3 regions of the Photobacterium kasasachensis genome follow, and region 2 is predicted to be linked to each of the others. Evidence: riboswitches for the same ligand, from Rfam matches in the RefSeq annotation. Region 2 holds a riboswitch; each other region holds the start of a gene.
The links. A riboswitch is a leader RNA that binds a small molecule or an ion and turns the genes downstream of it on or off. The one in region 2 is predicted to bind lysine.

Region 1 (7,166 bases), on a different contig from region 2:
GAGATTGATGTCGGCCCTGGTGGCCTTAGGTTTAGGGATCTCGTCATCGGCCTTTGCGGCCGATGCAGGGTTTGACGAATATGTACTCGGGCTGAAAGCTGAAGCCCGGGAAAATGGAATTTCAGAGTCGATAATCAACTCTGCTTTTGACGGTATTACATTTACTGAGCGTGCCGTTAAGGCTGATAAAAACCAGCCTGAAAAAAAGCTGACCTTAGATGAATATATCCCCCGGGCAGTTCCGGAATGGAAAGTTAAGCAAGCAAACCAGTTATATCGGAAGCACAAAACGGCATTGGATAAAATTGGTCGGCAGCTGGGCGTACAGCCAAGGTTTATTGTCGCCCTGTGGGGCGTAGAAAGTAACTTCGGTCGTCTGATGGGAAATTACAATGTGATTGAAGCGCTCTCTACATTAGCTTATGAAGGGCGCCGAGAAGCTTTTTTCCGTGGCCAGGTGATGGCGGCGCTAGAAATTTTGGATGCCGGACATATCACCCCAGCGAAGATGAAAGGTTCCTGGGCGGGAGCGATGGGGCAGCCTCAGTTTATGCCGACGTCATTTTTAGCCTATGCGGTCGATGGAAATAATGATGGTCGCATTGATATTTGGAACACGGAGGCAGATGTATTTGCCTCGGCAGCCAATTATCTGAGCAAGTCAGGCTGGGATGATAAATATACCTGGGGACGGCAGGTGAAAATACCGAATGGTATAGATGAGTCACTTCTGGGTATTGAAAAGGATAAAGGTCGTCCTCTGGCAGAATGGCAACAGCTAGGTGTCAGAAGATTAAACGGGCAGTCTCTACCCAAGGCTGATATTAAAGCTTGGCTTATTCAACCCGATGATAATCATGGCAGGGCATACTTGGTATACGGAAATTACCAGACGTTGCTAAAGTGGAATCGATCACATTATTTTGCGCTCGCTGTTAGCCACTTGGCTGATCAAATACGATAAGGTTGAAAAGAAAGCCAGACATAATGTCTGGCTTTTTTATCTTTGATAAAACACGCTGAGTTCTATCGTCAGAGTTATTAATTCAATGAATGGTATTTGATTTCCGCCCAGCAGCTAGCCCTTTATAGGGAGGCATGACAGGCATGTCTGCGAAGGCCAGATACAAAAAAGCCTGGAATTATTCCAGGCTTTTGTTCAGCTTATATTCAGCGTTTATTTGATTTCGAACTCTTCTAGAGATTTGCCTTCATCAAGTGCTTTCTTCAGTGCACTTGGTGTACGGCCTTGACCTGTCCAAGTTTTTTCTTCGCCGTTTTCATCAAGGAATTTATATTTAGCAGGACGAGCAGCACGTTTTGCTTTAGGAGCTTTGCTTAGTGTTGCCAGTAATTCTTCCGGGTCGATGCCGTCAGCTAGAAGCATTTCACGGTACTGAGCCAGTTTCTCGTTACGTTCATTTTCTTTTGCACGTTCTTCAGCTTCAGCTTCTTCACGTTCAGTAACGACAGTTTGTAGTTTCTCTAGAGCTTCTTGAAGTTGTTCTAGAGTATATTCACGAGAAAGAGCGCGAAGGCTACGTAGGTTTAACAGCGCTTTCATTGCATCAGACATTTTTAATTTCCTGTTGGCCTAAAACTATTTTAAATAATAATAGCAGTCTCAAATCAATAATTGCAATAATAATACTTTTAATACCCTGATGCCAAATAAAATATCCACTCTCTATTTGAAATTTTTCTAATTGGGTTCAAATAATCTCATTTGTAATAACATCTAACCCATGCTGTTAGTGCAATTAATCAAGAGAATAGTGGTATTGATCAGAATAATTAAGTGCGTGCTATTTCATATTGGGGCAATATAGAGGCTCGATAGTTGGTTGTTTTTTCGGCATGCGAGCAAGATTATTCACTATTCGTGTTAATTTTTTCACTTGAAGTTGTTGCAAATGAATCGCTATCCCGTAGAATTAGCCATTCCTTGACTAAGGGTAGAGGCGCATTGTCTATAAGTAGCAGGTTGGAGGGTGATTCCAATGATGATCTGCAAAAGGAGCCAATGCCGAAGTAAGTAAGGATTATCACTCCTTCTTGCTGGGGTTGTCACCGAATAGGGGCAACACTGCCATAGTATATAATTACATTAACTATGGAGCGCTACTGTGGGGTCGGAAAAGGTAACATCCTCTTCTTATGCTCTTTTCTCGCGACATTGTCGTGTTCAGCAGTAGATCTCCAACCAAAATCGGTTGTTATTGAGATCATGAACATTGTAGATTTTTCCCATTCTTCTATTTCGCTTCTACCGCCATTGGTGGCGTTAGGTCTAGCGATTTTAACTCGCCGCGTTTTGATTTCATTAGGCGTTGGTGTCCTTCTCGGCTCATTGTTATTGACTGACTTCTCCTTTGGTGCAACGGCAGGATATGTCGGTACCACAGTGAAGGGACTTTTCATTGATGACGGAGCAATTAATAGCTGGAATATGAGTATCGTCGCCTTCCTTATTTTACTGGGGATGACGACGGCATTATTGACGCTCTCGGGCGGTACCCGTGCGTTTGCCGAGTGGGCGCAGACCAAAATTAAAAGCAAACGTGGCGCTAAGCTGCTGGCTGCTTTTCTGGGTGTATTCATTTTTGTCGATGACTATTTTAATAGCTTGGCAGTGGGCTCGATTTCCCGTCCGGTAACTGACCGCTTTTATGTGTCCCGTGCAAAACTGGCCTATATTCTCGACTCAACGGCTGCTCCGATGTGTGTGCTGATGCCGGCATCCAGCTGGGGTGCTTATATTATTACCCTGATTGGCGGTATTCTGGTTTCACATGGCATCACTGAATATTCAGCATTAAGTGCATTTATTCAGCTTGCTCCAATGAACTTCTATGCGGTCTTTGCACTATTAATGGTATTTGTTGTGGCCTGGTTCCAGCTGGATATCGGTGCAATGAAGAAGCATGAACTTCAGGCGAGCCATGGTCATGGCTTTGACGACGGCGATGATGACAGCCAGGCAAAGGATCTGAATGACGAGCTGGAAATTGAAGAAAGCGATAAGGGCCGTGTATCCGATTTGATCATGCCAATTGTTGCCCTGATCTTCGCGACCTTCTTCTTTATGATCTTCACCGGTTACCAGGCGCTGGCTGCCGACGGTCTTGCCTTTAATATTCTGGGCGCGTTTGAAAATACCGATGTTGGTATGTCGCTGGTATACGGCGGTACTGTTGGTCTGCTGGCTGCGCTAGTACCAGTATTGCGCCAGCGTCTGCCAATGGCTGATGTTACCAGTACGATGTGGATTGGTGCGAAGTCAATGTTTGGTGCCATCCTGATCTTGTTGTTTGCCTGGAGTATCGGTAGCGTGATCAGCGATATGGCAACGGGTAAATACCTCTCGACCTTGGTGCAGGGCAATATCAACCCGATGCTACTTCCGGCAATCCTGTTCCTGCTGGCAGGTCTGATGGCGTTCTCGACCGGTACCTCTTGGGGGACATTCGGTATTATGCTGCCTATCGCCGGTGACTTGGCGGGAGCGACTGAGATTGCTCTGATGTTGCCGATGCTGGGCGCAGTACTGGCCGGTTCGGTGTTTGGTGACCACTGTTCGCCAATCTCGGATACGACAATTCTGTCTTCAACCGGTGCACGCTGTCACCATATTGACCACGTTGCAACGCAGCTACCATATGCTGTAGCCGTGGCGGTGGTATCGACAGTCGGCTTCCTAGTGCTGGGTTTGACCAGCTCGATGGCTGTGGCATTCATGGCAGCAACAATTACCTTTATCCTGGTTTGTCTGCTGCTGATGTGGCTGTCTCGTCGCCCTTCAGCGCTGGCCGCTAATATGAAAAGCTAATAACTTCCAGCTTCTGTTTTGATGAAAAGCCTGCAATGTGATTGCAGGCTTTTTTCTTATCTTCCGCTTAGTATTTGTTACCTTTTCATTGATGCTGACGCTTTTAATTCGGTGCCGTTTTCTGTAGCATTTCGGCAGTTTTTTTGCGCTTGGACGGGGAGCCTTATGGCCCAGATGTATTTCTATTACTCGGCAATGAATGCGGGTAAGTCAACGACGTTATTACAGTCATCTTTTAACTATCGTGAGCGTGGAATGACTCCGGTGATCTTTACCGCTGCTATCGATGACCGCTACGGCAAAGGCAGGGTGAGTTCGCGTATCGGGCTACAGGAAGATGCTGAACTGTTTAATTCGAAGGATGATTTGTACTGTAAGCTTCAGGATATTCATGCAACGAATAAAATCGACTGTGTATTAATTGATGAGTGCCAGTTCCTCACCAAAGAGCAGGTATATCAGTTGACCGAGGTAGTGGATAAAATGCATATTCCTGTCTTGTGTTACGGCCTGCGCAGTGATTTCCGTGGTGAATTGTTCGAGGGAAGCAAATACTTGCTGTCATGGGCCGATAAGCTGGTCGAGCTGAAAACTATTTGCCACTGTGGCCGAAAAGCCAATATGGTGATCCGACAGGATGAAACCGGCCGTGCGATAGCCGATGGTGATCAGGTCGAAATTGGTGGTAATGACCGATATGTGTCTGTTTGCCGCAAGCATTATAAAGAAGCGCTTGGCCGCTAATTCCTGTTGAAACAAACAGTCGATTTGAAAAAGCCTGAGTCATGGACTCAGGCTTTGTTATTTCTGCGCCGCTAACGGAACCCGTTCGGAAGGGCTTTGGTTATCTAAATCCGGCTTATTTATGACGCTCTTGCAGCTTGGCCGTGACATCAGACAAAGAGAGTCCTTGGTCCTGAAGCAAGACGATCAGGTGATAGATCAGATCCGCCGACTCGCAGACTAGCTCCTTCTTGTCACCCGACGTTGCCGCAAGCGCGACTTCAACGCCTTCTTCGCCCACTTTTTGCGAAATACGCTTGGTACCGCGGGCGTAGAGGCTGGCGGTGTAGGAGGAGTCAGGATCGGCATCTTTACGAGCAGCCAGAACTTGTTCAAGTTGATGAAGGAACACCAGGGCAGGTTGCTCGTCCTGTCCTTCGATGGCGTTATCGCTGTCAAAACAGGTGGTGGTACCCAGGTGGCAGGTCGGGCCGACAGGATTTACCTTAACCAGCAGGGTATCCTGATCACAGTCTAGCTTGATGCTTTTTAGCTCCAGCACGTTGCCTGAGGTTTCTCCCTTGGTCCACAAGCGGCTCTTGGTACGTGACCAGAAGGTAACCTGCTTGGTTTCCAGGGTTTTATTCAGAGCCTCGTCATTCATATAGCCCAGCATCAGCACCTGGCCGCTGGTATTGTCCTGAACAATGGCGGGGACCAGTCCGTCTACTTTTTCCCAGTTAATGCTTGTTGTTAGACTCATAGTCGGATCTCCACGTCCTGTTGTTTCAAATACTGCTTAAGTTCACCGATATTGATGACTTGTTTGTGGAAGACAGAAGCGGCTAGGGCACCGTCTACATTGGCTTGGTTGAAGGCATCGGCAAAGTGAACCATTTCACCGGCACCGCCGGATGCGATAAGCGGGACATGGCACACTTCACGCACCATATTAAGCTGAGTCAGATCATAGCCGTTGCGAACGCCGTCCTGGTTCATCATGTTCAGGACAATCTCGCCGGCACCGCGTCGCTGCACCTCCTGTACCCAGTCGCGCGTTTCCCACTGGGTCGCCTTGGTACGCGCCTCGTCACCGGTAAACTGGTACACCTGATATTTGCCGGTATCGGCATCGAAGTAGGAGTCAATGCCGACAACGATGCACTGCACGCCAAACTTATCGGCCAGTTCGGTGATTAGCGCCGGGTTGGCCAGAGCCGGTGAGTTGATAGAGACTTTATCGGCGCCAAATTGCAGGATGCGGCTGGCATCTTCTGCTGACTTAATACCGCCGGCGACACAAAACGGGATGTCGATAACCTCGGCTACCCGGGCTACCCAGCTTTTGTCGACCACCCGGCCGTCGCTTGAGGCGGTGATATCATAGAACACCAGCTCGTCAGCCCCTTCTTCGGCGTAGCGCTTGGCAAGCGGTACAATGTCACCGATGATTTCGTGATTCCGGAACTGAACGCCCTTTACCACCTGTCCGTCACGGACGTCTAAACAAGGAATGATTCGTCTTGCTAGCATACTGTTACTCCTTGTCTGTTAGCTGTTCCAGCACTGAAAAGCTTCTTCAGCGCTGAACTTTCCGTCGAGTAGTGCACGACCGACAATCACGCCCGCCACACCACTTCCCTTGAGGGCTTCGATATCTTTCAGGCCGCCGATGCCGCCCGAAGACTGGAACTGCACCTGCGGATACTGGGCACAAAGATCGACATAGAGTTCGACATTTGACCCGGCCAGTGTGCCGTCACGGGAGATATCGGTACACAGTACATGCTTGAGGCCGACGGTGAGGAAGTCATCCAGCAGGGCTTCGATACTGACCCCTGAGTCTTCCTGCCAGCCCGAAATGGCAACATGGCGGTTGCCGTCTTCGTCGATGTTGACGTCGAGCGCCAGAACAATATGTTCCGGGCCATATTTTTCCATCCAGCCTTTGACCAGCTCCGGCTGTTTTACCGCTGTCGAACCAATAACCACTCGCTGGGCACCGGCTGCCAGCAGATCAGCGACGTCCTTTTCGGTTCTTACTCCGCCGCCAATCTGAATGTTGGCAGGGGTACTGGCGAGCAACTGGCTGATCAGTTCCAGCTGACGCGCCGAGGTGTCTTTGGCCCCGGTTAGATCAACCAGGTGCAGCCAGTCGGCCCCGGCCTGGTTATAAAGCTTGAATTGTTCGGCAGGGTCGACTTTGTATTCTGTGACTTGGCCGTAGTCGCCCTGAAAAAGGCGAACAACCTGGCCGTTAATTAAATCAAGTGCGGGAATAATCATCCTAAGTCCTTTTGATGTGTTTTAGCTCGCTGAGTTAACAAGTCACATCTCTAAAAAGTTTTTAATGAGCTGGGCACCGGCTTTGCTGGAGCGCTCGGGGTGAAACTGTACCCCGTAGTAGTTCCCGCTCTGCACTGCTGCCGTAAAAGGCTGCCCATATTCACAGCGGGCGATAGTATAGCCGCTTTGTTCTACTTCTTCGGCTGAAACCGGCATCGCATAGCTGTGAACAAAATAGAAATAGCTACCGGCTGGAATGTCCTTAAACAGCGGGTGTCCTTCCGCAGGAGAAACAGTATTCCAGCCCATGTGCGGCAGCGGCAGCGAG
Region 2 (7,166 bases):
AACCGTACATTAATGCTGAAAAGCAGGCGGGAACGTCGAACGGAAAAATCCTACTGGCAACCGTGAAAGGGGATGTGCACGATATTGGCAAGAATATCGTTGGTGTGGTTTTGCAATGTAATAACTATGAAATTATCGACCTTGGCGTGATGGTCCCTTGCGATAAGATCCTGAAAGTCGCCAAGGAAGAAAATGTCGATATCATCGGTCTGAGCGGCCTTATTACCCCGTCGTTGGATGAGATGGTACATGTAGCTAAAGAGATGGAGCGCCAGGGGTTTGATCTCCCGTTGTTGATTGGCGGGGCAACAACCTCCAAGGCACATACTGCGGTGAAAATCGAAGAGAATTACCATGCGCCGGTTGTCTATGTCTCGAATGCGTCACGGGCGGTCGGCGTTTGCTCGGCACTGCTTTCTGATGAACAGCGCCCTGCGTTTGTCGAACGTTTGGATAAAGAGTATGTGGTGGTACGGGATCAACATGCGCGTAAAAAACCGCGTACCGCGCCTGTCACCCTGGAAGAAGCCCGTGCCAATAAGGTGAACATTGACTGGGCGGCCTATCAGCCTCCAGTTCCGGCAAAGGGCGGGATCCATACATTCACAGATTTCCCTGTGTCTACGTTGCGTGAATATATCGATTGGACCCCGTTCTTCATGACCTGGTCGCTCAGTGGTAAATACCCGACAATTTTGAGACATGAAGTTGTTGGCGAAGAAGCGCAGCGTTTGTTTGACGATGCCAATAAGCTACTGGACGAGATTGAGCAGACCGGCATGATCAAGGCCAACGGGGTCTGTGGGTTGTTCCCTGCCAATAATATTGGTGATGACATTGAAGTTTACACCGATGAGTCTCGTACCGAGGTGTTGACGACTTTGCATGGCCTACGCCAGCAGACGAAAAAGCCCAAAGGGCCAAACTACTGCCTGTCAGATTATATTGCCCCGAAAGAAAGCGGAAAGGCAGACTGGATTGGTGCGTTTGCGGTCACTGGCGGGATCGGTGAATATGAGATTGCGGATCAATTCAAGGCCAAGGGCGATGATTACAACGCTATTATGATCCAGGCGGTAGCCGATCGTCTGGCAGAGGCATTTGCCGAGTATATGCATAAAATAGTGCGCAAAGAAATCTGGGGCTACGCGGCTGATGAGAACCTGAATAATGAGGATTTGATCCGCGAGAAGTACCAGGGTATTCGTCCTGCGCCCGGCTATCCTGCCTGTCCGGAGCATACGGAAAAAGGGGAGATTTGGAAGCTGCTGGATGTTGAGTCAAACACCGGAATGAAGTTGACTGAAAGCTTTGCGATGTGGCCGGGAGCGGCCGTATCGGGCTGGTATTTCTCACATCCGGATACGCGTTATTTTGCTGTGGCACAGATACAAGGTGATCAGCGTGACAGTTATGCCGAGCGCAAAGGCTGGGATCTGGTTGAAGCTGAAAAATGGCTGGGGCCAAACCTATAATGCTGTATCGATAGTGAAATAAACAGGGCGCCGTTTGGCGCCCTGTTCGTAGTTAAGACTCAGTGAGGATCTACTCGAAAATCTTCTGATGCAGCGCTTTCACGACTGACTTGGCATCTTGTTCCTTAACGAGGAAGCAAAGATTGTGCGGGCTGGCACCATAGCAGATCATACGCAGGTTATAGTCTTCCAATGTCCCGAATATTTGCTTGGCCGAGCCCTTTGTGCTGCTCATTTGATTGCCGATAAGCGCCACGAGACATAAGCCTTGTTCAACCTCGACCCGGCACAGTTCGCTTAGCGCTTCAACGGCTTTCGGCGGCAGGGTCGGTGCGCCGCCGCCGGTATCGGTCTGATCCAGTGTTAGCGAGACACTCACCTCTGAAGTCGTGATGAGATCGACAGATACCTTGTGCTCGGCGAGTATACGGAACACTTCGGCCAGGAAGCCATAGGCGTGGAACATATTCAGGCTTGTCAGTGTCACCATTGTTTGGTTGCAACGCAGGGCCAATGCCCGAAATAGCGGCGCGTCATCAACGTTTTCACGGATCCATGTGCCACCTTGCTCCGGTGCTTTGGACGAGCCGATAAATACCGGGATTTGCTGGCGTACAGCCGGTACCAGGGTTGATGGATGGAGGATCTTGGCACCGAAGTTGGCCATTTCCGAGGCTTCGCTAAAGCTGATTTCCTTTATTGGCTTGGCGGCTGCGGCTATACGGGGATCGGTGGTGTACATTCCCGGAACATCGGTCCAAATTTCCAGTGTAGAGGCGTCAACAGCTTCGGCGACCAGAGCTGCACTGTAGTCACTGCCCCCACGGCCCAAAGTTGTCGTCTGTCCCTTGCTGTCCGAGCCAATGAAGCCCTGTGAGATCACAACCTGATTTTCCAGCAGCGGCTGTAGTTTGTCCGCAGCAAGCTGGCGAATCGCTTCAGGTTGCGGGATGGCTTTTCCGAACTGGCTGTCTGTTCGCATGATGTCACGAATATCGAAACGTACAGAGTCGACATCCATTTCATTGAGAATTTGGGTAAACAGATGGGTGGATAGTAATTCACCGTGAGAAACCAGTTGGTCAGTCAGCTGCACGCTTGGTTGCGAGGCTGCTTGTTCTGCTAGCGTAGACACTGAATCAACTAAGCTATCAATTTCTGAAACCACGCTCTCTGGCGATTGCAGTTCGCTGAGCACGTTGTGATGTATTTGGCCTAGTCGGGTCAATAGTTGCTGGCGACGGTCAGGTTCAGTCACTCCATTGGCCAGCTCGACAAGCAGGTTGGTTACACCAGAGCATGCACTGATTAACACGATACGGGCGGCTGGGTTATGTTTGATGATGGCGGCGCTACGGCTCATCGCCGTAAAATCGGCAACGCTGGTTCCACCAAACTTTGCGACAGTCAGGGCTGTGGCATGATTATCTACAGGGCTCAAAGCAAGTCTCCCAATAACAGTAAAATTATAACGAAAAATAGGGAATTTACTCGGGAGGATATTTCCCGACGTCCAATTGTCAGGAGAGCAGATAGGCGAGACGTATTGATAGCGCTACAACCAGAAGCTCCCCACCTTTCACTCGAGAAAGGTGACAGCCAGAAGGATTCAACCTTCGTGGCCGATACTGCAGGCCCCCTGTCCGGCAGTATCTCGGCGTTACTCCCCCTCTCTTATGCTGCCTTGGGGTGGGGCCCCGCAACATAGATACCTGGGTAACGCTCCTCTTCTGTTTTTACCTGATGGTATTCCTGCCATCAGGATGAACAAAAAACGATCTCCATTGAAGCGAATTTGTTGCTCGTTTGTCAATGCTTGTGTGGGAAATTATGCAAATAAATTGCAATAATCCTGTCGGGCAATTTTTATGCTTTCGCCGCATGACTTGCTTCGAAATGAAATTCCTTTAATACTGGTTATCTGCGCTAAGGCCAACTGATACGACATCAGTGAGCGAGTGACTGAGTCTTTCGCTGGCATAGCATTGCACCCTACACAGCTCTTCAGGGAATCACCGAACTCTTATATAAGGGAGATACAATAATGACAATCGGTAGTTTTTATCCGCCACAAAGAACATTAATGGGCCCCGGCCCATCTGATATTTACCCGCAGGTACTACAGGCGTTGAGTCGTCCTACGATCGGCCACCTGGACCCTCTGTTTATCGGCATGATGGATGAGCTGAAGCAGTTGTTGCAGTATGCCTTCCAGACTCAGAATACTTTTACAATTGCCGTTTCTGCTCCGGGTAGTGCCGGGATGGAAGCTTGTTTCGTTAACCTGGTTGAGCCTGGCGACAAAGTGATTGTCTGCCGTAACGGTGTGTTTGGTGAGCGGATGCGCGAGAATGTCGAGCGCTGTGGCGGCGTCGCGGTTATGGTGGACAATACTTGGGGCGAGCCGGTAGATCCGAGCTTGGTTGAGCAGGCACTGGCGGCTAATCCGGATGCCAAAATTGTTGCCTTCGTCCATGCCGAAACATCTACCGGAGCCCTGACTGATGCCGAGGCGATTGCCAAGCTTGCCAGGCAGCATGATTGCTTAACGATTGTCGATGCGGTGACTTCTCTGGGTGGGGTGCCTCTGCTGGTGGATGAGTGGCAGCTTGATGCGGTTTATTCTGGCAGCCAGAAGTGCCTGTCATGTGTGCCGGGTTTGTCGCCGCTGACCTTTTCGCAGAGTGCTGTCGATAAGATCCAAAGCCGTAAGACACCGGTACAAAGCTGGTTCCTGGATCAAAGCCTGGTACTAGGATACTGGAGTGGAGAGGGTAAGCGCAGCTATCACCATACCGCGCCGGTCAATAGCCTGTATGCGCTGCATGAGGCGCTTGTTCTGTTACAGAATGAAGGACTGAAAAATGCCTGGCAGCGCCATAAGGATGTTCATCTGGAGCTTCGCGAGGGACTGGAAAAGCTAGGTATCGAGTTTGTGGTTGATGAAGCCAGTCGTCTGCCGCAACTGAATGCGGTGCATATTCCGGATGGGGTGGATGATGCCCTAGTACGCAAGACCTTGCTTGAGCGTTATAACCTGGAAATTGGTGCAGGCCTTGGCGCGTTGGCCGGTAAAGCTTGGCGTATAGGCTTGATGGGGTATGCCGCCCGTAGTGAAAATGTGGCTTTGTGTCTGAAAGCCCTGGAAACGACACTGAAGTAATCCCTTTCGCGATTGCGCAATTTAGCAAAACGGCTACTACGGTAGCCGTTTTGATTTGAGGAGAAGCTGGGTTATTTCGTCGCTGCAGGCTAGTGTGTTTACTTATCTGTATCCGGAGCAGTATGGCTCAGAATTGGCGTTGCCTCACTCGAGGTAAAGTCCATATTAGGAAACAGATATTGCGCCTCTTGCCGAATTTGTTCTGCCTGACTGGTATTGCCAAGCAGATGATAGGCGGCGATGAGGTTTTGATACAGAGCCGGACGAGGCCAGTTGACCGCTTTCTGTGTTGCCCATTGGATGTATTCATTGATCAGAGTCGGGTTGTTCGAACTCGCCCCAAGCTGAAGCTGGGTAACATGCAAATCCCATTCAAATCGATGTTTCCACGCCCAGGGGTTATTAACCTTGAGCAGGTAGTCAACATTGACCGGGCGGGTCGTTTCGTATTTTGTCAGTAGGTAGCCCGAGTACAGCGTCGTAACCATATAGCTGGTCGTGGCGATAGGTAGCAGCAAGACCAGTACACGAATCGTCAGTACATAGCTTGCCTTGAAGCGATAATACTTGGCTGTCAGGTTATCTACCCAATAGATCAGAATAATGAAGATCACCCAGTGTGCCAGTGAATGGTAAAACGGGTATTCGAGCTGGGTATGTAGCGTTATCGGAAAAAAAAGACCAACCAGCGCAAGTTGAGTTCCTTCACGGGCTTTCTTGATTTTGGCAAAAACAGCCGCAGCCGCCAGAAGTAGCGCTAAGAGCGGGACGACTCCTCCCTCAGAAGCCCAGTAAAGCAATTCATTGTGCGGATGATCGAGTGCAGCCATACCAAAGTGCTGCTCGGGATCGGCATGATGCCACTGGGCCGTCTGGGTAATGAATGACGTTTCAAATGTACCGTAGCCATAGCCTGTCAGCGGCTGTTTCAAAAACATATTGAAGGCTTGCGGAATATGAATGGAGCGCGGGCTCTCCAGGCTTACCTTCTTCTCAACGGGTGTCCAGCCCGTGCTGCTCGCTAGGTTCCAGGTTGCACTCAGGCCTAGCGCTATCATCAACAGCCACATCCGGTACGGTGCCTTGGCAGCAAAGCGACGCAGGTAGGGGATCATCAATCCAGTACCAATAATCGCTCCCAGCCAGCCAGTGCGGGAGCTAAGTACAACCAGCATGGGAATGGTGATAACAGGCGTTAGCAGCAAAAATAGCTGTTGCCATGACCACTTGCCACGGTACATCGGGATACGAGCCAGTAAGTAAGCGGATAGTATCAAACCAGTCGCCAGGAAGCTGGCCATGACATTGGGTTGCTGGAAAATACCGTAAGGACGGTTGCCAATGGTGTCGTAGCCCATCCAGTTATCGGGCTCTAGCCATATAAACTGGTACCAGCCGAGAGAGGCCTGGATCCAGACCGCAATCAGAACCATCCATAGCATGCGTTGGCGTTGACTATGGGTGAACGAAAATTGCTGCAGGCAGATGAAAAATATCAGCCCGGCCCAAAGGGCCAATAAGCGGTTAATCACTTCGGAACCGACTGCGTTGGGGTAAAAGGCTGGTACTGTCAGCAGAGTACAGCAGGCAATCAGGATCAGGGTCAGGCGGGAATAGCGCCAGGTCTTCTGGCGGCATATTTCGAACAGACCAAAAGCAACAGCGAAGCTGAAGGGGATCCAGCTGGCGGCATTGAATGAGAGCTCTAGACCAGAGCCACCCGGGTTGTGCTGGAAGTAATGCATAGCCAGCAAAAAGAGGAAACCGATAGAGGCCAGAAAGGGACGCACCATAGGTTTGCTTATCTTTTGTTCTGCCAGTCTGGTGCCTTGTACATGTAACACTGTCATGGTGATTCTGAGCCTGTTGAGCTGATGTCTGATTCTAAACAGGCTGATTGATACCAGCCTGAGTGTTATTTGTCATGCCTTATTTTGCTTTATTGCGTTAGACTTGGCAGCAATGGCTTGAGGAAGCGTGCCGTATGGGAGCCATCAACCAGCGCGACTTGCTCCGGTGTGCCTGTTGCAACAATTTCACCGCCTCCGTTGCCGCCTTCCGGGCCGAGATCGATGATCCAGTCGGCTGTTTTGATCACGTCGAGGTTATGCTCGATAACAACAATTGTGTTGCCGTGATTTCGCAGGCGGTGCAGTACTGACAGAAGTTGCTGAATATCATGGAAATGTAAGCCGGTTGTCGGCTCATCCAGAATGTACAGGGTTTTCCCGGTATCGCGCTTGGACAGCTCGCGGGCTAATTTAACGCGCTGAGCCTCACCGCCGGACAGGGTTGTCGCGGCCTGTCCCAGCCGGATATACGATAAGCCGACATCGATTAATGTCTGCAACTTTCTTGCGATTGCTGGAACCGGATCAAAGTATTCTCTGGCATCTTCCACCGTGAGCTCCAGGACTTCATCAATACTCTTGCCTTTGTAGCGGATCTCCAGCGTTTCGCGGTTATAACGCTTACCTTTACAGGAATCGCAAGGTACGTAGACATCCGGTAGGAAGTGCATCTCTACC
Region 3 (7,166 bases), on a different contig from region 2:
AGAATATGCCTTTAAGCAGCTGCTTTCCGTTACACCTAAGCAATATTTGACAATTCGGCGCTTGTATATGATCAGGCAAGATCTTGCCTCTAAAAATTGCAATAACATTGCTCAACTATTGAGTCTGTATGGTGTGGTTAACCAAGGTCGATTTAGCAAAGACTACTTTAGAATGTTTGGCGAGTATCCTAAGAACACATTAAAGTCCCGATAATCCACCTTCAGCTCAAAGATATAGCAGGAAGCCTAAAGCCTTTAGGCTTCCTGCCCTTAAAGAATACAACGGTTTTGCCAAACCACGCTCAGTGTGACATCTGGGTGAAGAACCAGCCATTGAAGGGCGCTGTATTTGATCTTGTCAGCAATAATTTGCTTTGTTTTTGAGATTATATTGAATTGACCTATGCCATGACGGACTATTAACCATAGAGCTTTAGCTCTATACACAATAGAAACTATCCAGAGGCATACAATGAAAAAAATAACACCAATATGCTTATTACTCGCTTTGACTGTGGCTGGGTGCCAGTCTGATGAACAGGCTACCAATCAATCTCCCAATCAAAATGCCGAAGTCATTGCACAGCACAAACAGGGGCTGGCTAAACAGCTGAGTACCAGTTACGCAGATATTGAACAAACCCTTAAATCTCAAATCTCTGATCAGAACCTAACAATTTCGCTATCAACACTGCTAATCGAAGAACCTGAGTCGTCTTTTACCCAGCAAATGTACAAAGCCGATACCAGTATAAGGACGATGAAAGGCGTTTCTGCCTATACAGATGAACTACTTGAAGTAAGACTTGCTGACAAGTCCATGGTACAAGAATGGAAAGACGGCATGAGCCCTTTGTTCGCCTTTGAGCCAAAAGGTGATGATGAATCATGGCAATATATCGAAGCCTACGACATCTACGGGCAGCTTCATCAGCTTGATGCGTACAAAATGCCTGACGTGCCTGTGTTTGTTGTCGACAACAACAGTGCTAAAGAGCTAAAAGCAGGTCTGCAGGCAATGCAAGCTGAGATGCAAAAACTGGGTCAGCCTGCTGTAATACAGGGTGACAGCGATACCGTCCAGCAAACACAGCTTAAGTCCAGTTTTGGAACCAGCTCAGCGTCGCCAATCTCAACAACCGCAATCAAAAAGATTCGCTTGGCGGATGATGAGGAACCATGGATTTCCGGCAAGGCCGAAGTCTATGCCATTGTTACCGGTGTTAACCCAAGCCGAGACGAACCGACACTCGACTTGATTGAAATGCCGTACCTCGATTATGACAACAAGGATTACTATCCGAACCAGATTGCCATCCACTGGTCTCGCTACCGCTGGGGCGCTGCCGACATGATTTTAATGGAGCAGGATGACGGAACGGATTATAAAGAACTGGCTAAATTACTCGTAAAAGTAGCGGAAGAAGTGCTAAAAATGATCCCGGATCCTGAGGTTCAGGCTTATGCCATCATTCCGCAAATTACAGGCAAGATCATTGCCGCCATTCCTGATGGCCTGCTAGTTAATGATGATGACTATGTCGATGTTTACTATACGTTAATGCAAGATACCTCGTATGTTGATCATCCGGGAGCTGGTGGAAACGCCATTGCCACATTTGAACCATTGACTATCTCACCTACCCGTCCTTAATATATGCATCGGCGCTACCGAGTACGTAGCGCCTTTTTTGTGCCCTCTTAGTCTGTATATTCGAGCACCCTGACGGCTTATCAAACTCTTTCTGCATAAATATTCACAACATTATTGACACATTGCCATGTTAGATGTTTGAATCAAGGCATCCCGAAATGATGGGATCAGAAGAGGTGCGTTAACCAGGGAGTCTGTTCGAGGTATCCAAATACCAATGACAGCAGATAAGGGGGGATTAACGCCGAGATAGGTTTGCGTTTGGAAGTAATACTTATCGGTTGCTGGGGCTGAATCCCCAGGACTGTCACCTATGGTGGAGAGCTTCTGGTGTTTGTGTTTTATCGCCTTTCTTGTGGCCTCTAGCCCCTGGCGCCTTCGCAATACCAAGCTCTCTTTACGGATAGCAACAAGTTCGGACAAGAGATGCCTAATCACACTACAACTCCCGCTTACGGGAATGAACGCTTGCAACAGACTACATTATGGACGGCCCTCATCACTCCGTTCCTGCCTGACGAGTCTATTGATTTTGCAACCCTGAGCCAACTCGCCAAGGAACAAGACACCGCCGGGAACGGGATCCTACTGCTAGGCAGTACCGGCGAAGCACTGGCAATGACCCAAGACGAGCAACAAGCCATTGTCCGGCATGTTTGTGATATGTCACTTTCTGTACCTTTAATGGTTGGTGTCGGCGGTTTTCAGCTACACCAGCAGCTACAGTGGCTGGATTTCCTGAAAGATTATCCAATTGATGCCCTGCTCTTACCCGTGCCACTTTATGCAAAGCCCGGCGCAACCAGTCAGCGAAAATGGTTTAGCAGCCTGCTTGATGCCAGCAACTGGCCGTGTATGATTTACAACGTGCCTTCTCGTACCGGTGTCGCTCTCGATGAGCAAGTACTGGGGCAGCTTGCAGAGCATACCAATACCTGGGCTGTGAAAGAAGCCAGCGGGAGTGCCGATATATTCAGTCGCTATTACCACTCTGCACCATCGCTCGAGTTCTTCTGTGGTGATGACGGCCTGCTCGTTGATTTTATTGCCAAAGGCGCATGCGGCCTCGTTTCTGTGGCTGCCAATGCCTGGCCAGAAGCCACTGCACGCTATGTCAGACAGAGCCTTGATCTTGCTAGCGACGCTAACCAATCCGAACCAAGTTTCAAAACCTTGTGGCAACAAGCGGGGAATAGCCTGTTTTGCGCCGCAAACCCAATTCCGGTGAAAGCATTAATGAAACGTCAGGGGCGCATTGCGAGTGCTGAGCTTCGCCCTCCTCTTTACAGTGAAGAGTTACAGGAGCTAACCCCGCTTCTGGAAGCAGATGCTGCTGTTAATCGGTGGGTAGCAAATATCTAATAAAAAACGGGGAAGCACCTATAAAGGAGCTTCCCCGTTGCTGATTAAAAATCTAGCCGTTATAAGCTATCGACACTCGCCAGGTGTTCAGTACTGTTAGGATCATAGTCACACAAACTGGTTCCAATCGGTTCAATAATCCACCCTGAACCAACCGTCAGTTGAACTGGCGTGTCACTCTGGCAATTATCATCCTCATGTACTTGCCCTCTCATACCAACCTGCAGTAGTCGATAATCCTGAGGTCCACCATCAATACGCTGGTTCGGTAACGTGCCGGCTTCAATATCACCAACTTGCCACAAGTGCTGCTCTAACGAGCGCATTTGAATGCGGGCCAAATCACTCGCAAATATCTCAGGCGGATCACAATCACCCCCTACCCAACTACATGCTGTCAGTAACAATGCCGATGCAATCAAACAGTATCTGAACATATCCATTTAGCTCGCCTCAATCACTCCGTCAGGCCCAACTTTACTTTTCTCTTCTGCTTTATTCAGGGAGGCCCTTCCTAAATATTTGCGTATCAGCACATAGAATACCGGCGTCAGCAACAGACCAAAGATAGTGACACCAATCATGCCGGAGAACACCGCAACCCCCATCGCCTGGCGCATTTCTGCACCGGCACCTGTCGAAATCACCATCGGCAGTACCCCCATAATGAAGGCTATCGAGGTCATCAGGATCGGTCTTAAGCGCTGATGGCTGGCTTCAAGGATAGCTTCCCTTACGGTAAACCCTTCATGTTCCTTCTCGCGGGCAAATTCGACAATCAAAATCGCATTCTTCGTAGCCAAACCCACCAGAACAATAAAGCCAATCTGGGTGAAGATATTGTTGTCACCGCCATAGATGATCACGCCGGTAATAGCCGACAATAAGGTCATCGGTACAATCAAAATGATGGCCAGCGGCAAGCTCAGGCTCTCGTACTGTGCAGCCAGCACCAAAAAGACCAACAGTACAACCAACGGGAAAACATACATCGCCGTATTACCAGCCAGCTGTTGCTGATAGGCCAGTTCCGTCCACTCATAGCTCATGCCATGTGGCAGTGTTTCTGCCAGAATTTTCTCCATTGCGGCCTGAGCCTGACCGGAGCTGAATCCTGGAGCCGGAGACGCATTCACCTCTGCGGTCGTAAATCCGTTATAGTGCATGACACGATCCGGACCAGCTGAATGATGAACCGAAATAAACGATCCCAGCGGGATCATATCGCCACTGGCATTGCGCACTTTCAACTGAGCAATCTGCTCGGGCTCCTGTCGGAAGCTATCCTGTGATTGGACATTAACCTGATAGTTGCGACCGAACTTGTTGAAGTCATTCACATACAGTGAGCCAAGGTTAATCTGCATCGTGGCAAATATGTCATCCACCGAGACACCCTGCATTTTCGCTTTTTCACGGTTCACTTCAACATCAATTTGCGGCGTATTCACCTGAAAACTGGTAAATGCACCTGTCAGCTCCGGCGCCTGCCAGGCTTTCATGATCACTTGCTGGGTGACGGCATAGAGCTCCTCGTACCCCAGATTTCCTTTATCTTGGATCTGTAGCCGGAAGCCGCCGATATTCCCCAAACCATTCACCGGTGGCGGCGGGAAGATCGCAATAAAGGCATCTTGAATGCTCGAGAACTTACCGTTAAGCGCCCAGGCAATGGCATTCCCCGACAGGTGCTCTTCCTGACGCTCCGCAAAAGGCTTCAACGTAACAAAGACTACCCCCGAACTTGGACTGTTGGTAAAGCCGTTGATGTTCAGGCCAGGGAAGGCAACCGACGATTCAACACCGGGATGCGCCAGCGCAATGCTCGACATTTCACGGATCACATCTTCAGTCCGATCCAGCGACGATGCGTCAGGCAACTGAGCAAACGCGACTAAATACTGCTTATCCTGCGATGGTACATAACCAGTTGGTGTTTCAACAAACTGGTAGCCTGTCAGAGCCAATAGTCCGGCATACAACACCATGACAATACCCGCACCACGGATCACTCGCTTCACCGTACCGGAATAGGCATTACTGCCCCAGTCAAAGAAACGGTTAAACGGAACGAACAACCAGCGTCCGAACAGCCAATCAATCAGCTTACTCAAACCGTCTTTCGGCGCTGTTTTACTGCGCAGGAGCAATGCAGATAACGCCGGGCTCAGGGTCAGCGAGTTCAGTGCCGAAATCACCGTCGAAATGGTAATCGTCAGGGCAAACTGGCGATAGAACTGGCCGGTCAGGCCCGACATAAATGCTGTCGGGATAAATACCGCAGCCAACACCAGGGTAGTTGCAATGATCGGACCCGTTACTTCTTTCATCGCCTGCCTGGATGCCGCTATCGGCGGTAAGCCGTTTTCGATATTCCGCTCAACGTTTTCGACCACCACAATCGCATCATCGACCACAATACCAATGGCCAGTACCAAGCCAAACAGCGAGAGCGCATTAAGCGAGAAGCCCAAACCATGCATAATAGCGAAGGTACCGATTAGCGAAACCGGAACAGCTGCAAGAGGAATGATCGCCGCGCGCCAGTTTTGCAGGAACAGTACCACCACTACGACAACCAGCAATAAGGCTTCAAATAGTGTCTTCACTACCGCATCGATAGAACCACGGACGAACACTGTCGGGTCATAGACAATTGAGTAATCAACGCCTTGTGGAAAGTTCTCTTTGAGCTCGGCCATTTTGGCGCGGACACCATCAGAGATCTCGATGGCATTTGAACCCGGACGCTGGAAAATCGGAATAGCTACAGCATGTTTGTTGTTCAACAGCGAACGTAATGAATAGCTATTGGCACCCAGCTCAACACGTGCAACATCGCTCAGACGAACAATTTGCCCTTGTTCACCGACTTTGATCACGATATTACGGAACTCATCTTCCGTGCTCAGACGGCCTTTTAGGTTGATCAGCAACTGGAAGTTATTTTCGGCCGTAGGCTGGGCGCCAAGACTACCGGCTGCAGCCTGCTGGTTCTGCTCGCGGATAGCATTAACAACATCCATTGCCGTCATATTCAGGGCAGCGAGTTTAGGCGGATCGAGCCATATTCGCATCGAGTACTCACCGGCACCGAACAGACGAACGCTACCCACCCCTTCAACACGCGCCAGCTCATCTTTTACATTGAGGTTGGCGTAGTTCGACAGGTATAGCATGTCATGACTATCATCAGGCGAGGTTAAGTGCACCACCATCGTCAGATCCGGCGATGACTTCTCTGTGACTACGCCCAGACGCTGTACTTCCTGCGGCAACCGCGGCAATGCACGCGCTACCCGGTTTTGTACCAGCACCTGCGCATCATCAATATCGGTTCCCAGCTCGAACGTCACCGTCAGGCTGAGGTTCCCGTCCGACGTGGCCTGCGAAGACATATACAACATGCCTTCAGTACCATTAATGGCCTGCTCCAATGGCGTTGCTACCGTGTCACCGATCACCGTCGGGTTGGCTCCAGGATAGCTGGCCGTTACCACCACTGTTGGTGGAACCACTTCCGGATATTCGGTAACAGGTAATTGAAAGACGGCGATGGCACCGGCAATCATGATCATCAAAGAGATGACCCCTGCGAATATCGGCCGTGATATAAAAAATTGAGAAAACTTCATTGTTACTGTTCCTTAGCCGCGCTTACCTGCAAGCGGATCACTGCTGGCTATCGTGACTTCTGCCTGTAGCTCATCAACCCGTTGTTGCTGGCGTTTTATCTGTGCCAATGCCTCTTCGCTGGCCATTGCTGCCGGAGTTGGGTTCACAGCGGCTCCCGGACGAACACGTTGCAGCCCTTTCAGCACAATCGTATCGCCAGGCTGCAGGCCATCGCTGACCAATCGTAAGCCGTTGTGTTTTTTACCCAACTTAACCGGGCGATACTGAACCTTGTTATCCTGATCCAATACCAACACGAATTTGGTGTTTAGATCGGTACCAACAGCTTTGTCATCGATTAAAACGCCCTGATAGCTGGCACTGCCTGCCACTTTGATCCGTGCAAACAGGCCTGGCGTAAATCGACCATCAGTATTTTCAAACACGGCGCGGCCACGAATAGTACCGGTCTGCTCGTTGATTTGGTTATCCATGAAATCGATATGGCCGGAGTAAGGGAAACCTTTATTATCAG

Region 1: it holds a riboswitch for lysine, as region 2 does, so the genes downstream of both, L4D19_RS08610 (Na+/H+ antiporter NhaC family protein) here and lysC (lysine-sensitive aspartokinase 3) in region 2, are expected to answer to the same signal.
Region 3: it holds a riboswitch for lysine, as region 2 does, so the genes downstream of both, dapA (4-hydroxy-tetrahydrodipicolinate synthase) here and lysC (lysine-sensitive aspartokinase 3) in region 2, are expected to answer to the same signal.

What each region holds. Positions count from the first base shown of each region.
Region 1 is NZ_JAKJSH010000006.1:192,157-199,322, forward strand. It holds gene L4D19_RS08600 (lytic murein transglycosylase) at 1-964, shown strand, start outside; gene L4D19_RS08605 (H-NS family histone-like protein) at 1,178-1,576, opposite strand; lysine riboswitch at 1,949-2,132, shown strand; gene L4D19_RS08610 (Na+/H+ antiporter NhaC family protein) at 2,228-3,829, shown strand; gene L4D19_RS08615 (thymidine kinase) at 3,995-4,573, shown strand; gene hisIE (bifunctional phosphoribosyl-AMP cyclohydrolase/phosphoribosyl-ATP diphosphatase HisIE) at 4,689-5,315, opposite strand; gene hisF (imidazole glycerol phosphate synthase subunit HisF) at 5,312-6,085, opposite strand; gene hisA (1-(5-phosphoribosyl)-5-[(5-phosphoribosylamino)methylideneamino]imidazole-4-carboxamide isomerase) at 6,104-6,838, opposite strand; gene hisH (imidazole glycerol phosphate synthase subunit HisH) at 6,881-7,166, opposite strand, start outside.
Region 2 is NZ_JAKJSH010000027.1:5,843-13,008, forward strand. It holds gene metH (methionine synthase) at 1-1,475, shown strand, start outside; gene lysC (lysine-sensitive aspartokinase 3) at 1,546-2,916, opposite strand; lysine riboswitch at 3,033-3,213, opposite strand; gene L4D19_RS26530 (pyridoxal-phosphate-dependent aminotransferase family protein) at 3,520-4,638, shown strand; gene L4D19_RS26535 (PglL family O-oligosaccharyltransferase) at 4,737-6,488, opposite strand; gene uvrA (excinuclease ABC subunit UvrA) at 6,578-7,166, opposite strand, start outside.
Region 3 is NZ_JAKJSH010000029.1:36,473-43,638, forward strand. It holds gene L4D19_RS27320 (helix-turn-helix domain-containing protein) at 1-214, shown strand, start outside; gene L4D19_RS27325 (DUF3103 domain-containing protein) at 473-1,654, shown strand; lysine riboswitch at 1,818-1,989, shown strand; gene dapA (4-hydroxy-tetrahydrodipicolinate synthase) at 2,123-3,016, shown strand; gene L4D19_RS27335 (hypothetical protein) at 3,076-3,459, opposite strand; gene L4D19_RS27340 (efflux RND transporter permease subunit) at 3,460-6,651, opposite strand; gene L4D19_RS27345 (efflux RND transporter periplasmic adaptor subunit) at 6,664-7,166, opposite strand, start outside.